DNA from 2 places in the Nonomuraea sp. 10N515B genome. Region 1 is predicted to be linked to the other one. Evidence: riboswitches for the same ligand, from Rfam matches in the RefSeq annotation. Region 1 holds a riboswitch; the other holds the start of a gene.
The links. Region 1 has a riboswitch for glycine ahead of gcvP (aminomethyl-transferring glycine dehydrogenase). Riboswitches for the same ligand answer to the same signal wherever they lie in the genome.
Positions count from the first base shown of each region.

Region 2: another riboswitch for glycine. It lies ahead of gcvT (glycine cleavage system aminomethyltransferase GcvT); the one in region 1 lies ahead of gcvP (aminomethyl-transferring glycine dehydrogenase).

Region 1 covers NZ_JBQQBQ010000042.1:11,446-18,747, forward strand. The annotation lists gene ACTWQA_RS41140 (sugar phosphate nucleotidyltransferase) at 1-66, shown strand, start outside; gene ACTWQA_RS41145 (FHA domain-containing protein) at 336-848, shown strand; gene ftsR (transcriptional regulator FtsR) at 999-1,625, shown strand; gene ACTWQA_RS41155 (bifunctional nuclease family protein) at 1,746-2,216, shown strand; gene ACTWQA_RS41160 (MerR family transcriptional regulator) at 2,364-2,984, shown strand; glycine riboswitch at 3,033-3,132, shown strand; glycine riboswitch at 3,133-3,247, shown strand; gene gcvP (aminomethyl-transferring glycine dehydrogenase) at 3,304-6,129, shown strand; gene ACTWQA_RS41170 (hypothetical protein) at 6,242-7,030, shown strand; gene ACTWQA_RS41175 (hypothetical protein) at 7,041-7,302, opposite strand, start outside.
Region 2 covers NZ_JBQQBQ010000014.1:231,971-239,272, forward strand. The annotation lists gene ACTWQA_RS23630 (L-serine ammonia-lyase) at 1-1,152, opposite strand, end outside; gene gcvH (glycine cleavage system protein GcvH) at 1,210-1,599, opposite strand; gene gcvT (glycine cleavage system aminomethyltransferase GcvT) at 1,596-2,681, opposite strand; glycine riboswitch at 2,716-2,811, opposite strand; glycine riboswitch at 2,812-2,909, opposite strand; gene ACTWQA_RS23645 (hypothetical protein) at 3,003-3,836, shown strand; gene ACTWQA_RS23650 (gamma-glutamyl-gamma-aminobutyrate hydrolase family protein) at 3,833-4,525, opposite strand; gene ACTWQA_RS23655 (3-oxoacyl-ACP reductase) at 4,535-5,299, opposite strand; gene ACTWQA_RS23660 (aldehyde dehydrogenase family protein) at 5,305-6,645, opposite strand; gene ACTWQA_RS23665 (glutamine synthetase family protein) at 6,648-7,302, opposite strand, start outside.

The DNA of each region.
Region 1 (7,302 bases):
GACATGGACGGCGCCCAGGCGCTGCTCGAACACTGGGCGCGCATCGTGGAGCAGGCCGCCACCTAGGGGCCGGTCACCGAGTGTCATCTGAAAAAGTTCGCCCGCGAAGCGCGCGGACGGCGCCGCAAGATCGTAATGTTGAAACGCGCGGCGGCATGGACCACGGGGCGGAAGCGGCGGTAACTTTGTCTGCGTCCACACCACAGTCCAGCGCCCCGAGTTGACCTTTACCGCTGATCAGCGTATGTTGCGGCATTCGCAAACGTGAAAAAGCGAAGCGAGGCGCGCCCCGAGCACCGTCGCCGCGTCTTCGCGGTAGGAGGCCGAGCCGATCGATGCCGAGCGTCTACTGCACGCAGTGCGGGCACGCCAACCCCGAGGATGCCCGTTTCTGTTCCCGTTGTGGGTCACCGCTGACCAGACCCGAGGTCTCCGGGGACACCACGTCGACGATCTCCGTCGCGGGAATCGAGGCATACGAGGCTGAGACAGGTGACATGCTCCTGGCCGAGCGGGCGCTCGTCGAGCAGCTGCCGCCCGGCACGGCGTTGCTCACGGTGACCAGGGGCCCCAATCAGGGGAGTCGTTTCCGGCTCGACAAGGAGCTGACCACGACCGGGCGCCACCCGGAGAGCGACATCTTCCTCGACGACATCACGGTCTCCCGCCGCCACGTCGAGTTCTACCGGCATCGTGGTGGCCAGTTCTCCGTCCGCGACGTCGGCAGCCTCAACGGCACCTACGTCAACAGGGAGCGGATCGAGGAGGTGCCGCTGCACTCCGGCGACGAGGTGCAGATCGGCAAGTTCCGCCTGGTCTTCCTGATGCGGGGCAACGCCGGGGCATGAGCGAGTCAAGCGAGCGACGCATGGACACGGCCCCTGGGCTCATGAGGCCGAAGGTCGCATGAGCGAGCGAGGCGAGCGACCGGTGGACACAGCCCCGCTCGGGCTCGTGAGGCCGAAGGTCTCATGAGCCCGCAGGCGGCACGCTCGCATATGAGCATCGGGGAGGTGCTCGCGCTCCTGCAGGGCGAGTTCCCCGATGTCACGATCTCCAAGATCAGGTTCTTGGAGGGCGAAGGGCTGATCGAGCCCGAGCGCAGCCCCTCCGGCTACCGCAAGTTCACGCATCTGCACGTCGAGCAGCTGCGTTTCATCCTCACCGAGCAGCGCGACCACTACCTGCCGCTGCGGGTGATCAAGGACAGGATGGCCGAGAGCTTCGGCCGCCCCCGCGCGGTGCAGGACAAGCACGAGGTCAAGCTCAGCCGTGCCGAGCTGCTCGAGGCCGCGGAGATCGATGAGGAGACGCTCACCGAGCTGGAGGACTACGGCCTGCTCGCCCCGGTGGCCAGGCGCTACGACGAGGAGGCGCTGAAGGTCGCGCGCACCGTCGGCGCCCTGGCCCGCTTCGGCCTGCACGCCCGGCATCTGCGTGCGGTCAAGGCGGCGGCCGAGCGCGAGTGCGGCCTGGTCGAGCAGACCGTCGCGCCCGTGCTGAAGCGGCGCGCCCCCGGGGCCGCCGGCGAGGCGGAGGAGATCGCCAGGGAGCTTTCGGCCCTCTTGCTCGATCTGCACGCATCTCTGGTGCGCACGGGCGTACGGTCGGTGCTGGGCCGTTGAGAGCGGGGCGAGCAGGGAGCCGACGGCACATTCCAGGCCCGCCGGGTGTTACGTTGAATTGAAGTAGCCAGTCGAGCGAAGAGCTGTGCCGGGTGACCGGTCAGGAATACGGAGCAGCCCGTGTTGCAGATGGAGGTCGTGGGCGTAAGAGTTGAAATGCCCACAAACCAGCCGATCGTCTTGCTCAAGGAGGCACACGGGGAGCGGTTCCTTCCGATATGGATTGGCATGACCGAGGCGACGGCGATCGCCCTGGCCCAAGCGGAGGAGCCACCGCCGCGGCCGCTCACCCATGACCTTTTCCGTGACGTCCTGAGCGCCCTGGGCGTCGGCCTGCGGGCGGTCAACATTGTGGCGCTGCGTGACGGCATCTTCTTCGCCGATCTGGTGTTCTCCAACGGCGTGGAGGTGAGCGCGCGGCCGTCGGACTCGATCGCGCTCGCCTTGCGCACCGGAGCCCGCATCTTCGCCAGCGAGGAGGTGGTCCAGGAGGCCGGCGTGGTCATCCCCGACGACCAAGAGGACGAGGTGGAGAAGTTCAGGGAGTTCCTTGACACAATCACTCCCGAAGACTTCGGCAGGGCGGGGTAGGTATTTCGGTGCATTTACGCTTCACGACGCGCCGAGCCGGATCGTTGACTGAGCATGGTCACGGTCCTACGGTGCAAGTGAAACCCGTGGCCGCCCTTCATGAACCCCCAGATCAGGCCACGGGATGAGAGAAAGCCGGAGGTCCGCGTGGCGGTCAGCAGCGGCGAGGGAAAGACGGCCGGCCAGGAAGATCCGGTACGGCGTGAGGACGCGCGGCAGCGTGCCGGGGAGCAGGGTCTGCTCTTCGACGAGCAGCCGGCGGCGTTGCCGGGCGACATCGGATACCGCGGGCCCACGGCCTGCGCGGCGGCCGGCATCACCTACAGGCAGCTCGACTACTGGGCGCGCACGGGCCTGGTAGAGCCCACGATCAGGGCCGCGCAAGGCTCGGGCTCCCAGCGGCTCTACAGCTTCCGCGACATCCTGGTGCTCAAAGTCGTCAAGCGGCTCCTCGACACCGGAGTGTCGCTGCAGCAGATCCGCACGGCCGTGCAGCATCTGCGCGATCGCGGGGTCGCCGACCTCGCCCAGATCACGCTCATGAGCGACGGCGTCAGCGTCTACGAGTGCACCTCCGCCGACGAGGTGATCGACCTGCTCCAGGGCGGCCAGGGCGTGTTCGGCATCGCGCTCGGCCGGGTCTGGCGCGAGGTCGAGGGATCCCTCGCGGAGCTGCCGGGGGAAAGAGCGGCGGTCGAGGACACCGTCCCGGCCGACCACCCCGCTGACGAGCTCGCCCGGCGCCGCCGCGCCCGACGCATCGGGTGAAATCCCCTTGTAACGCATAGGGGCTGTAATGTAGGACAGCAAGGCTGACGACCCCGTGCGGGAGAGTCTCTGGGGCCCACGGGTCCCGGGGCGCCGAAGGAGCAACCCTCCCCGGAATCTCTCAGGCACCCCGTACCGCTCGGGCGAGGCAACTCTGGAAAGCAGGCGCGCCCGCCAGGCGTGCCTCACCGACGGTGCAAGCCCCTGTTCACGGGGGTGAAGCTCTCAGGTCGCGGTGACGCCGCGCTGACAGAGTGGGGAGATCCGGCACTCGCCCGCGCCCTGGCGCCGGTCTCCATAGCCTCGGGAGGCACTGTCCATGACCGACCTGTCAGCTCCGCCGTTCTCATCCCGGCACATCGGCCCCTCCGCTGCCGAGCAGCAGCGCATGCTCGAGGCCGTCGGCTTCGAGTCCGTGTCCGACCTGGTGGCCGTGGCCGTCCCCGAGGCCATCAGGGCCAAGGACCGGCTCCAGCTGCCCGCCGCCGCGAGCGAGACCGAGGCGATCGCCGAGCTCCGCGCCCTCGCCGACCGCAACCGGGTGCTGACCTCGATGATCGGCCTGGGCTACCACGACACGATCACGCCCGCGGTGATCCGCCGCAACCTGCTGGAGAACCCGGGCTGGTACACCGCGTACACGCCCTACCAGCCGGAGATCTCGCAGGGCCGCCTCGAGGCGCTGCTGAACTTCCAGACGGTCGTCTCCGACCTCACCGGCCTGCCCGTCGCCGGGGCCTCCCTCCTCGACGAGGCCACCGCCGCCGCCGAGGCCATGACGCTGGCCCGGCGCGCCGGCAAGTCCAAGAGCAACGTGTTCGTGGTCGACGCCGACGCGCTGCCGCAGACCAAGCGGGTGCTGGCCACCCGCGCCGAGCCGCTCGGCATCACGCTCGTGGAGCACCCGCTCGACGGCGAGCTGCCCGAGTGCTTCGGCGTGCTCGTCCAGTACCCGGGAGCCTCCGGGCGGCTGCGCGACTTCCGCGCCGTGGCCGCCGCCGCGCACGAGGCCGGCGCGCTCGTCGTGGCCGCCGCCGACCTGCTGGCCCTCACGCTCGTGGCCACGCCGGGCGAGCTCGGCGCCGACATCGCGATCGGCTCCTCGCAGCGTTTCGGGGTGCCGTTCGGGTTCGGCGGGCCGCACGCCGCTTACATGTCGGTACGCGAGGGGCTGCAGCGGCAGATGCCCGGCCGCCTGGTCGGCGTGTCCGTCGACGCCGACGGCGACCCCGCCTACCGGCTGGCCCTGCAGACCCGCGAGCAGCACATCCGCCGCGAGAAGGCCACCAGCAACATCTGCACCGCGCAGGTCCTGCTCGCCGTCATCGCCGGCATGTACGCCGTCTACCACGGCCCCGACGGGCTGCGCCGCATCGCCCACCGGGTCCATCGGCACGCCGTCGCCCTCGCCGACGGGCTGCGCGAGGCCGGCCTGGAGGTCGTGCACCACGAGTTCTTCGACACCGTCCTGGTCCGCGTGCCCGGCCGGGCCGCCGAGGTCGTCGCCGCGGCCGCCGAGCGGGGCGTCAACCTCTGGCAGGCCGGCGCCGACCACGTCTCGGTCGCCTGTGACGAGAAGACCGGCGCCGCCGAGGTGACCACGGTGTGGTCGGCGTTCGGCATGGACGCCTCCGAGGTGGCCTTGGACGCCGACGCGTTGCCCGCCGCGCTGCTGCGCGAGTCGGCGTACCTGACCCACCCGGTCTTCCACGGCCACCACTCCGAGACGGCGATGCTGCGTTACCTGCGCAAGCTGCAGGACAAGGACATCGCGCTGGACCGCTCGATGATCCCGCTCGGCTCCTGCACCATGAAGCTGAACGCCAGCACCGAGATGGAGCCGATCACCTGGCCGGAGTTCGCCGGGATCCACCCGTTCGCGCCGGAGGCCCAGGCCGAGGGCTACACGGAGCTGATCGGCACGCTGGAGCGCTGGCTGGCCGAGGTCACCGGCTACGACGCGGTGTCGATCCAGCCGAACGCCGGCTCGCAGGGCGAGTTCGCCGGGCTGCTGGCCATCCGCGCCTACCACCGCGCGAACGGCGAGAGCGGGCGCGACGTCTGCCTCATCCCGTCCTCCGCGCACGGCACCAACGCCGCCAGCGCCGTCATGGCGGGGATGCGCGTGGTGGTCGTGGCCTGCGACGCCGACGGCAACATCGACCTGGCCGACCTCGACGCCAAGATCGACAAGCACCGGGACGCGCTGGCCGCGATCATGGTGACGTACCCGTCGACGCACGGCGTCTACGAGGAGAGCATCACCGAGGTGTGCGCCAAGGTGCACGGCGCCGGCGGGCAGGTCTACGTCGACGGCGCCAACCTCAACGCGCTGGTCGGTCTGGCCAAGCCGGGCGAGTTCGGGGCCGACGTGTCCCATCTCAACCTGCACAAGACGTTCTGCATCCCGCACGGCGGCGGCGGCCCGGGTGTCGGCCCGGTGGCGGTGCGCGCCCACCTGGCGCGCTACCTGCCCGGCCACCCGCTGCACAACGACACGCCCGTCGGGCCCGTCTCGGCGGCCCCATACGGGTCGGCGGGGATCCTGCCGATCTCGTGGGCGTACATCAGGATGATGGGCTCGGATGGCCTGACCGCGGCGACCGAGCAGGCCATCCTGTCGGCCAACTACCTCGCCCGGCGCCTGGCCCCCCACTACCCGGTGCTGTACACCGGGCGCGGCGGGCTGGTCGCCCACGAGTGCATCATCGACCTGCGGCAGATCACCAAGGAGACCGGCGTCACCGTGGACGACGTGGCCAAGCGGCTCATCGACTACGGCTTCCACGCGCCCACCATGTCGTTCCCGGTGGCCGGGACGCTGATGATCGAGCCGACCGAGAGCGAGGACCTCGACGAGCTCGACCGGTTCGCGGAGGCGATGATCGCCATCCGGGGGGAGATCTCCAAGGTGGCGTCCGGCGACTACGACAAGACCGACAACCCGCTGCGCAACGCGCCGCACACGGCCGAGTCCGTCGTCGCCGACGAGTGGGCGCACCCTTACTCGCGGACCGAGGCCGCCTACCCGGTGCCGTCGCTGCGGGACGGCAAGTACTGGGTGCCGGTGCGGCGCATCGACCAGGCGTACGGGGACCGCAACCTGGTGTGCTCGTGCCCGCCGCTGGAGGCCTACGAGGACTGAGTCGTCCGGCCGGCCCTGAATCGAGGGCCGGCCAGTCCTTCAGCGTCAACTGAGCAGACATGATCGCCAGAAGTGGTTAAGCTTCGTGCGACCGTCGCCAGAAGGAGCTCTCTTGACGTTCTCAGAGCTGGAGACACCGCCCCTCGACGCCGCCCGCCGCCTCGCCGAGGACGGTGATCTCGACGGAGCCGCCGCCATCCTGGGCCGGCTGGCCGCCGACCCTGAAGGACCCGACCAGGCCCAGGCCGCCGTGGGGCTGGCCGTGGTGCTGGAGGAGCGCGGCGACGTCGAGGCCGCCCGCGCCGCGGCCAGGACCGCGCTGGCCACCGGCCATCCTGAATACGCCGCGCAGGCCGCCTGCCATCTCGCGCAGGGCTTCGAGCGGGAGGGGCGGGCCGAGCAGGCCCGGGCCGCCTGGCAGGCCGTGCTGGGCGTCGGCACCGCCGCGTACGTGCCGCTGGCCCATCTCGCGCTGGCCCGGCTGGCCACGAGTCTCGAGGAGGCGGAGGGGGAGCTGCGGGCCGCCATGGCGGCCGGCGACGGCCAGATCGGCGCGCACGCGGCCCGGCAGCTGGCCGATCTGCTGATGGAGCACGACGAGCCCGGGATGGCGGCCGACGTCCTCATGGAGGCGCTGGAGTCGGCTCCCGAGGAGGACGTGCCGGGACTGCGGGTGCAGCTGGGGATCGCGCATCTGGAGCTGGCCTGCGCCGAGTTCGCCGACACCGTGGAGGCAGGCGCCGACCCCCAGACCAGCGCGCTGGCCATCGAGCTGCTGGCCCGCACCCTGCCGCTGCGCGGGCGGGAGGAGGACGCCGAGCGGGTGTGGGCGTACGGGCTGGAGCACGAGGACGAGAGCCTGGCAGCCGAGGTCCGCCTCCGCTACGACCGCGACGCCTGACCGGCCCGGCTCAGCCGCGGCGCATGATGGCCGCGGCGGCGGCCACGTTGATGATGACGATCGCCAGCCAGGTGATCGTCAGTCCCACCAGGCCGGCGTTGCCCGCCGCGATCGCCGTCAGCGGGATGCCGATGCCCATCGAGCCCAGCGCGATCGGGATCATCGCGGCGCCGGGGTTCTTGCCCTGGTGCCGGTGTGGGGCGGCGCCGCGTACGGCCAGCTCGGCCTGCACGCGGGCGGCGATCGTCTCGTCGAGACGTTCCACGAACGAC
Region 2 (7,302 bases), on a different contig from region 1:
GGTCAGGCCCAGGTTGTGTTCGATGCCGATCTCGGCGGCGTTCTCCACCTGCTCGGGCGTGCCGCCCATGACCTCCGTGAGGGCGGCGGAGGCCATCGAGCAGGCCGAGCCGACCTCGCCCTGGCAGCCGACCTCGGCCCCGGAGATCGAGGCGTTCTCTTTGAACAGGACGCCGATGGCGGCGGCGGTGAGGAGGAAGCGGACTACGCCGTCGTCGTCGGCGTGGGGGACGAAGCGGGTGTAGTACGTCAGGACGGCCGGGATGATGCCGGCGGCGCCGTTGGTGGGGGCGGTGACGATGCGGCCGCCGGCGGCGTTTTCTTCGTTGACCGCCAGGGCGAAGAGCGTCACCCAGTCCATGGCCTGGAGCGGGTCCTTCTCGGGCGGCTCGGTCTGCAGGCGGCGGTAGAGCTGGTTGGCGCGGCGCTTGACCTTGAGACCGCCGGGCAGGACGCCTTCTTTGGAGATGCCGCGGCGGACGCAGTCCGACATGACGTTCCACAGGTTGAGGATTCCGGTGCGGATCTCTTCCTCGGTGCGGCCGAAGGCCTTCTCGTTCTCCAGCATGAGGGCGGAGATCGACAGGCCGGTGTTCGAGCAGTGTTTGAGGAGCTCTTCCCCTGTGGTGAAGGGGTAGGGGAGCACGGTGTCGTCGGGCTTGATGCGGTCGGCGCCGGTGGCGTTCTCGTCCACGACGAAGCCGCCGCCGACCGAGAAGTAGACCTTTTCCCGCAGCGTGTCGCCGTCTGCGGTGTAGGCGGTGAAGCGCATGCCGTTCGGGTGTTCGGGGAGGGAGATCTTGCGTTCGAAGATCAGGTCCTCGCCGACGACGAAGGGGACCTCATGGGTGCCGTAGAGCTTGACGGTGCCGGAGGCGCGCATCGCGGCCAGGCGGTCGTCGATGGTGTCCACGTCCACGAGTTCGGGCTTCTCGCCCGACAGGCCCAGCAGGACGGCCTTGTCGCTGCCATGACCCTTGCCGGTGAGGCCGAGTGAGCCGTACAGGATGGCCTGGACGCGCGCCACGCGCGGCAGCAGGCCGTCCTCGTGCAGCCCCCGGGCGAACTTGTGCGCGGCCGCCATCGGGCCGCCCGTGTGCGAGCTGGACGGGCCGATACCGATCTTGAAGAGGTCGAAGACGCTGATCGCCATTGATGGGCGCCTTTCATGCAAGGCCGGGGCCCGCGGAACGGGCCCCGGCGAAATGGGTCAGGACTCGCCTGAGGTGAGCGCCTTGTACTCCTCGGCGGACAGCAGGTCCTCCGCGTCGCCTTCCATGCGGACGCGGAACATCCAGCCCTCGCCGTACGGGTCGCTGTTGACGACCGACGGGTCGTCCACGACGGCCTGGTTGATCTCGACGATCTCGCCGGCGACGGGCGTGTAGATCTCGCTCACGGACTTGGTCGACTCCACCTCGCCGACGGAGTCGCCGCCCTCTACGGTCGAACCGACCTCAGGGAGCTGCACGTAGACCACGTCACCGAGGGCGTCGGCGGCGAAGGCCGTGATGCCGACGGTCACGGTCAGCCCGTCATCGAGCCCGGCCACCCACTCGTGCTCCTTGGTGTAGCTCAGCTCGTCAGGGATGTTGCTCACTTCTTCCTCCTGTAAAAGGGCAGCTCTACCAGGTCCATAGGTTCTTGGCTGCCCCGGATGTCCACGGCCAGGCCTTCTTCGATGCCGGTGTCCACGTAAGCCATAGCAATGGGCTTGCCCAGAGTCTGGGAAGGCGCACCGCTGGTGACCTCGCCGACGACGGCGCCGTCTTTGGTAACCGGGTAACCGTGGCGCGGCACCCGGCGGCCCCGCGCGACCAGGCCGACGAGGCGGCGCCGCGGCGGGTCGTCCTTGACCGCCTCGAGCGCCGTCCTGCCGACGAAGTCGCCGGGCTTGTCGAATTTCACCACTCTGCCGAGCCCTGCGTCGAACGGGGTGAGCTCGGCGCTGAGTTCGTTGCCGTACAGGGGCATGCCCGCCTCGAGGCGGAGCGTGTCGCGGCTGGACAGGCCTGCGGGCTTGAGCCCGTACGGCTCGCCGGCCGCCATGAGGGCGTGCCACAGCGGCGCGGCATCCTCGTTCGCGACGAAGAGCTCGAAGCCGTCCTCGCCGGTGTAACCGGTGCGGGCGATCAGTGCCTGCCGTCCGTCCACCACGCCCGGCAGGCCCGCGTAGTACTTGAGGCCGCCGAGGTCGGCGTCGGTGAGCGTGGCGAGGATCTCCTGCGCCCGCGGGCCCTGGACGGCGATGAGCGCGTACTGGTCGGAGCGGTCGTCCACGACGGCGTTGTACGCCTTCGCGCGCTCTTTCAGCTCATTTCCGACTTTTTCGTAGTTTGAGGCGTTTGCCACCACCATGAACTCTTCGTCCCCGAGCCGGTAGACGATGAGGTCGTCGAGCACCCCGCCACGCTCGTTCACGATCATGGTGTATCTGGCCCGCCCGGGCTCCAGCGCTGACAGATGCCCGACCAGCGCATAGTCCAGGGCCTGGCCGGCCTGCGGGCCCGTCAGGAAGATCTCGCCCATGTGCGACAGGTCGAACAGCCCCGCCGCCTGCCGGACGGCGTTGTGCTCCGCGGACTCGCTGCCGTACCGGAGGGGCATGAGCCACCCCGCGAAGTCGGTCAGCGTGGCGCCGAGGCTCTCGTGAACGTCTCGTAGCGGTGTCGGTCGGGACATTTATCGCACCTCAGGACAGGATCGGATGCCAGCATCCTCCCCCTCTGTCATCGATGCCTGAGAGCTTCGCCCGGGTTTTGCCGGACTTTCACCTTCGGCGAGGCCCACAGGCCTGCTTTCCAGAGGACACCTCGTCCGTGCGGTCCTTTGCCTTGAGAGGTTCGCGGGGAGGGCTTGCTCCTTCAGGGACCCTGACCGGCTGTCAGGGTGCTCTCCCGCACGGTTTCGTGGGTGATGTCCCGTAAGCCTAGTGCCGTTACGGGGGTCTTGTCGCGTTCGGACGCCCGTGAACCGCTCGGGCGGTGATGACGTTGAAGGGGCATGAACAGGCGAATGGCGGCCCTCGGACTCGCGGCGGCCCTGACCATCACGTCCTGCGGCGCCGAGAGCGCCGCGTCCCCGGCGCCGCCTCCTCGGTACGAAGCCAGCCTGACGGTGCTCGAAGGCCACGGGCACGGGCCTCAGCTGTGCCGGGCGGTGGCCGAGTCCCTCCCGCCTCAGTGCGGTGGCCCCGACGTGGTCGGCTGGGACTGGAGCAAGGTCGAGCACGAGTCGCAGGGTGGCGTGAAATGGGGTTCGTACCGGGTCGTCGGCACCTGGGACGGCGCCCGGCTGACCCTTACGGAGCCGCCCGGCTCGCCCGTGTATGAAGAGCCTCCCACGACCGACTTCACCACCCCGTGCCCCGAGCCGGAGGGCGGCTGGCGGCCCGTCGATCCCGCCAAGGCCACGGAGGCGACCCTGGAGAAGGCGATGAAGCGGGCGGGGACGGCCAAGGAGTTCGCAGGCGCCTGGATCGAGCCCATCGGGCCGAAGCCCGACCCGTCGGAGGAACTCGACGCCTACGCGCGGGGGCAGGTGCTCAACCCCAGGTTCACCGGCGACCTGGCGGGGCGCGAGGCGTGGATCCGCGAGGTCTGGGGCGGCGCGTTGTGCGTCAGCGGCGCGGAGCGTACCGAGGCCGAGTTGCACGCGATCCAGCGGGAGGTCGAGAAGGAGCTGGGCGACGCCCTCATCTCCTCCGCGCCCAGCGTCACCCGCAACCGGGTCGAGGTGGAGACCTGGCTCGCCTCCGACGACCTGCGCCGCACGTTCGACCAGAAGTACGGCGCGGGCGTCGTCGTCCTCGACAGCGTGCTCAAGCCCGTCGGTTAGCGGCAGGCCGCCACGAAGGTTTCGAAGATCGCGCAGTCCTCGGCCGCCTCCGGGTGCCACTGCACGGCCATCGTGAACGACTCCGTGTCCATCTCGACCGCCTCGATCGTGCCGTCCTCGGCGGTCGCGGACACCGTGAGGCCCGGGGCGAGGCAGTCGATGGCCTGGTGGTGGTAGTGCGGGACTGTCACCGGCTCCGTGCCGAGGGCCTTGGCCAGGCGCGTGCCCGGCACGGGCACGACGGGCAGCGGGCCGAAGCGGCCGGGCGCGAGGGAGTGCCCCTCGTGCCCGACCACGTCCGGGAGGTGCTGGTGCAGGGTGCCGCCGAGGGCGACGTTGAGCACCTGGAGGCCGCGGCAGATCCCCAGGTACGGCAGACCGGCCTCGAGAGCGGCATTCAGCACCGCAAACTCGGCCTCATCCCGAAATTTGCGAACATAGCCGACCTTTTCCCCCAGCTCCTGGCTGTAGCGGGCCGGGTCGATGTCGCCCCCGCCCGCCAGGATGAGCCCGTCGAGCCGCCCCACGACAGGCGCGGGATCGCCGGCCGGCGGCAGCACGACCGGCTGCCCGCCGGCGCGGACGACCTGCTCCACGTACATGTACGGCAGCAGCGCGACGGTCATGTCCGCCCACACCGTGAACTTCGCCGGCTCGACGTAACAGGTGATCCCGATGACCGGACGCACGATTTCCTCCTAGAGCGGCGTCACGTAGGCGCCGGAGATGCCGCCGTCCACCAGGAACTCGCTGGCCGTGATGAACGACGCGTCGTCACTGGCCAGGAACGCCACCGCCGCCGCGATCTCCGTCGCCTCGGCGAAGCGCCCCACGGGTACGTGCACCAGCCGCCGCTGCGCCCGCTCCGGGTCCTTGGCGAACAACTCCCGAAGCAACGGCGTGTTGACCGGCCCGGGGCACAGGGCGTTCACCCTGATGCCCTCCCTGGCGAACTGCACGCCCAGCTCCCGCGACATCGCCAGCACGCCGCCCTTGGAGGCGGTGTAGGAGATCTGCGACGTCGCCGACCCCATCACGGCCACGAACGACGCCGTGTTGATGATCGAGCCCTTGCCCTGCCGCCGCATGTACGGGAGGACGTGCTTGCAGCACAGGTAGACGCTGGTCAGGTTGACCTCCTGGACGCGGCGCCAGGCGTCGATGCCGGTCTCCAGGATCGAGTCGTCGTCGGGCGGCGAGATGCCGGCGTTGTTGAAGGCGATGTCGACGCTGCCGTAGGTGTCGTAGGCGGTCTGGAACATCCTGACGACGTCGTCCTCGCTGGTCACGTCGGCCTTGATGAAGAGGCCGCCGACCTCGTTGGCGGCCTTGGCGCCCGCCTCCTCGTCGACGTCCACGCAGACGACCTTGGCGCCCTCCTCGGCGAACCTGCGGGCCGTGGCGAGCCCGATGCCGCTGCCCGCGCCGGTGATGACCGCCACCCGATCCTGCAACCGCTGCACTTGTTTCACTCCCAGGAGATGAAGACGTTCTTGGTCTCGGTGAACGCCGCCAGGGCGTCCGGGCCGAGCTCCCTGCCGAGTCCGGACTGCTTGAAGCCGCCGAAGGGGGTCCAGTAGCGGACCGAGGAGTTGGAGTTCACCGAGAGCGCGCCCGATTCGACCGCCCTGGCCACCCGGAGCGCCCGCCCGACGTCGCGGGTCCAGATGGAGCCGCTCAGCCCGTACGGGGTGTCGTTGGCGATCCTGACGGCGTCGGCCTCGTCCTTGAACGGCGCCACTGAGACCACAGGCCCGAAGATCTCCTCGGTGAACGCCCGGTCGGTGACGTCCGGGGTGAGCACGGTCGCCGGGAACCAGTAGCCCTTGCCCTGCGGGCACGTTCCCTGGAGGTAGGGCTCCTGGACGAAGCCGCGGACGCGTTCCAGGTGCTCGGCGCTGATCAGCGGGCCCATCTCGGTGCTCTCGTCGAGCGGGTCGCCGACCTTGATGGCCTGGACGGCGGGCGCGAGCAGGGCCATGAAGTCGTCGTACACGTCGGCCTGGACGAGCAGCCGGGAACGCGCGCAGCAGTCCTGGCCGGCGTTGTCGAAGACCGCGTAAGGAGCCGCCTTCGCGGCCTTCTCGAGGTCGGCGTCCGCGAAGATGATATTTGCTGATTTGCCGCCCAGCTCTAGCGTCACCCGCTTGACCTGCGTGGCCGCCTTGGCGGCGATCTCCTTGCCCACCTCGGTGGAGCCGGTGAACACGATCTTGGCCACGTCCGGGTGCTCGACCAGCCGGGCCCCCGTGACCTCCCCTGCCCCAGGCAGAACCTGGAGCACCCCCTCGGGGAGGCCCGCCGCCAAGGCCAGCTCCGCCAGCCTCAGCGCCGACAGCGGAGTCCATTCCGCCGGCTTGACGATCACGGTGTTACCGGCCGCCAGCGCGGGGGCCACGCCCCACGACATGATCAGCATGGGGAAGTTCCACGGCACGATGACGCCCACCACGCCCAGGGGCTCCTGGAACGTGATGTCCACACCGCCCGGCACCGGGATCTGCTTGCCGTGGTTGCGTTCGGGGGCGGCGGCGTAGAAGTGCAGGACGTCGCGTACGGCGCCGGCCTCCCAGCGGGCGCTCCCGATCGGGTGCCCGGCGTTGGCCAGCTCCAGCCCTGCCAGCTCCTCGCCGTGCTCGCCCACCAGGTCGGCGAAGCGCCGCAGCAGCCGCGCCCGGTCGCCGGGGGCCACGTCGCGCCAGGCCGGGTACGCCTTCCTGGCACGCTCCACCGCCCGGTCGACCTCGGCCGCGTCGGCCATCTCGACCTCGGCGAGCACGTCCTCGGTCGCCGGATTAACGATCTTCATGCTCACATCCGTTCGAACCCACGGAACATCTCCCAATCCGTCACCGCCGCGTCGAACGCGGCCAGCTCCACCCGCGCGTTGTTCGCGTAGTGCTCGACCACGTCCTCGCCGAACGCCACGCGGGCCAGCTTCGACCCCTCGAACAGGGCGAGCGCGTCGCGCAGCGTGTGCGGCACGGTCTCGGCGCCCGAGGCGTAGGCGTTGCCCTCGAAGGGATCCTCCAGCGGCAGCTCGTTGTCGATCCCGTACAGCCCGGCCGCGATCAGCGCGGACACCGCCAGGTACGGGTTGACGTCGCCGCCCGGCACCCGGTTCTCCACGCGCAGCGACTGGCCGTGGCCGACGAGGCGCAGCGCGCAGGTGCGGTTGTCGACGCCCCACTTGACGGCCGTGGGGGCGAAGCTGCCGGGGACGTAGCGCTTGTAGGAGTTGATGTTGGGGGCGTACAGGAGGGTGAGCTCGCGCAGGCAGGCCTGCTGGCCGGCGATGAAGCGGGCGCCGAGCGGCGACAGCCCGAACGGCCCTTCGCCCGCCATCACCGGGTCGCCGTCCACGGTGCGCAGCGAGATGTGGATGTGGCAGGAATTGCCCTCGCGCTGGTTCGGCTTGGCCATGAAGGTGATCGACTTGCCCTCCTGGGCGGCGATCTCCTTGGCG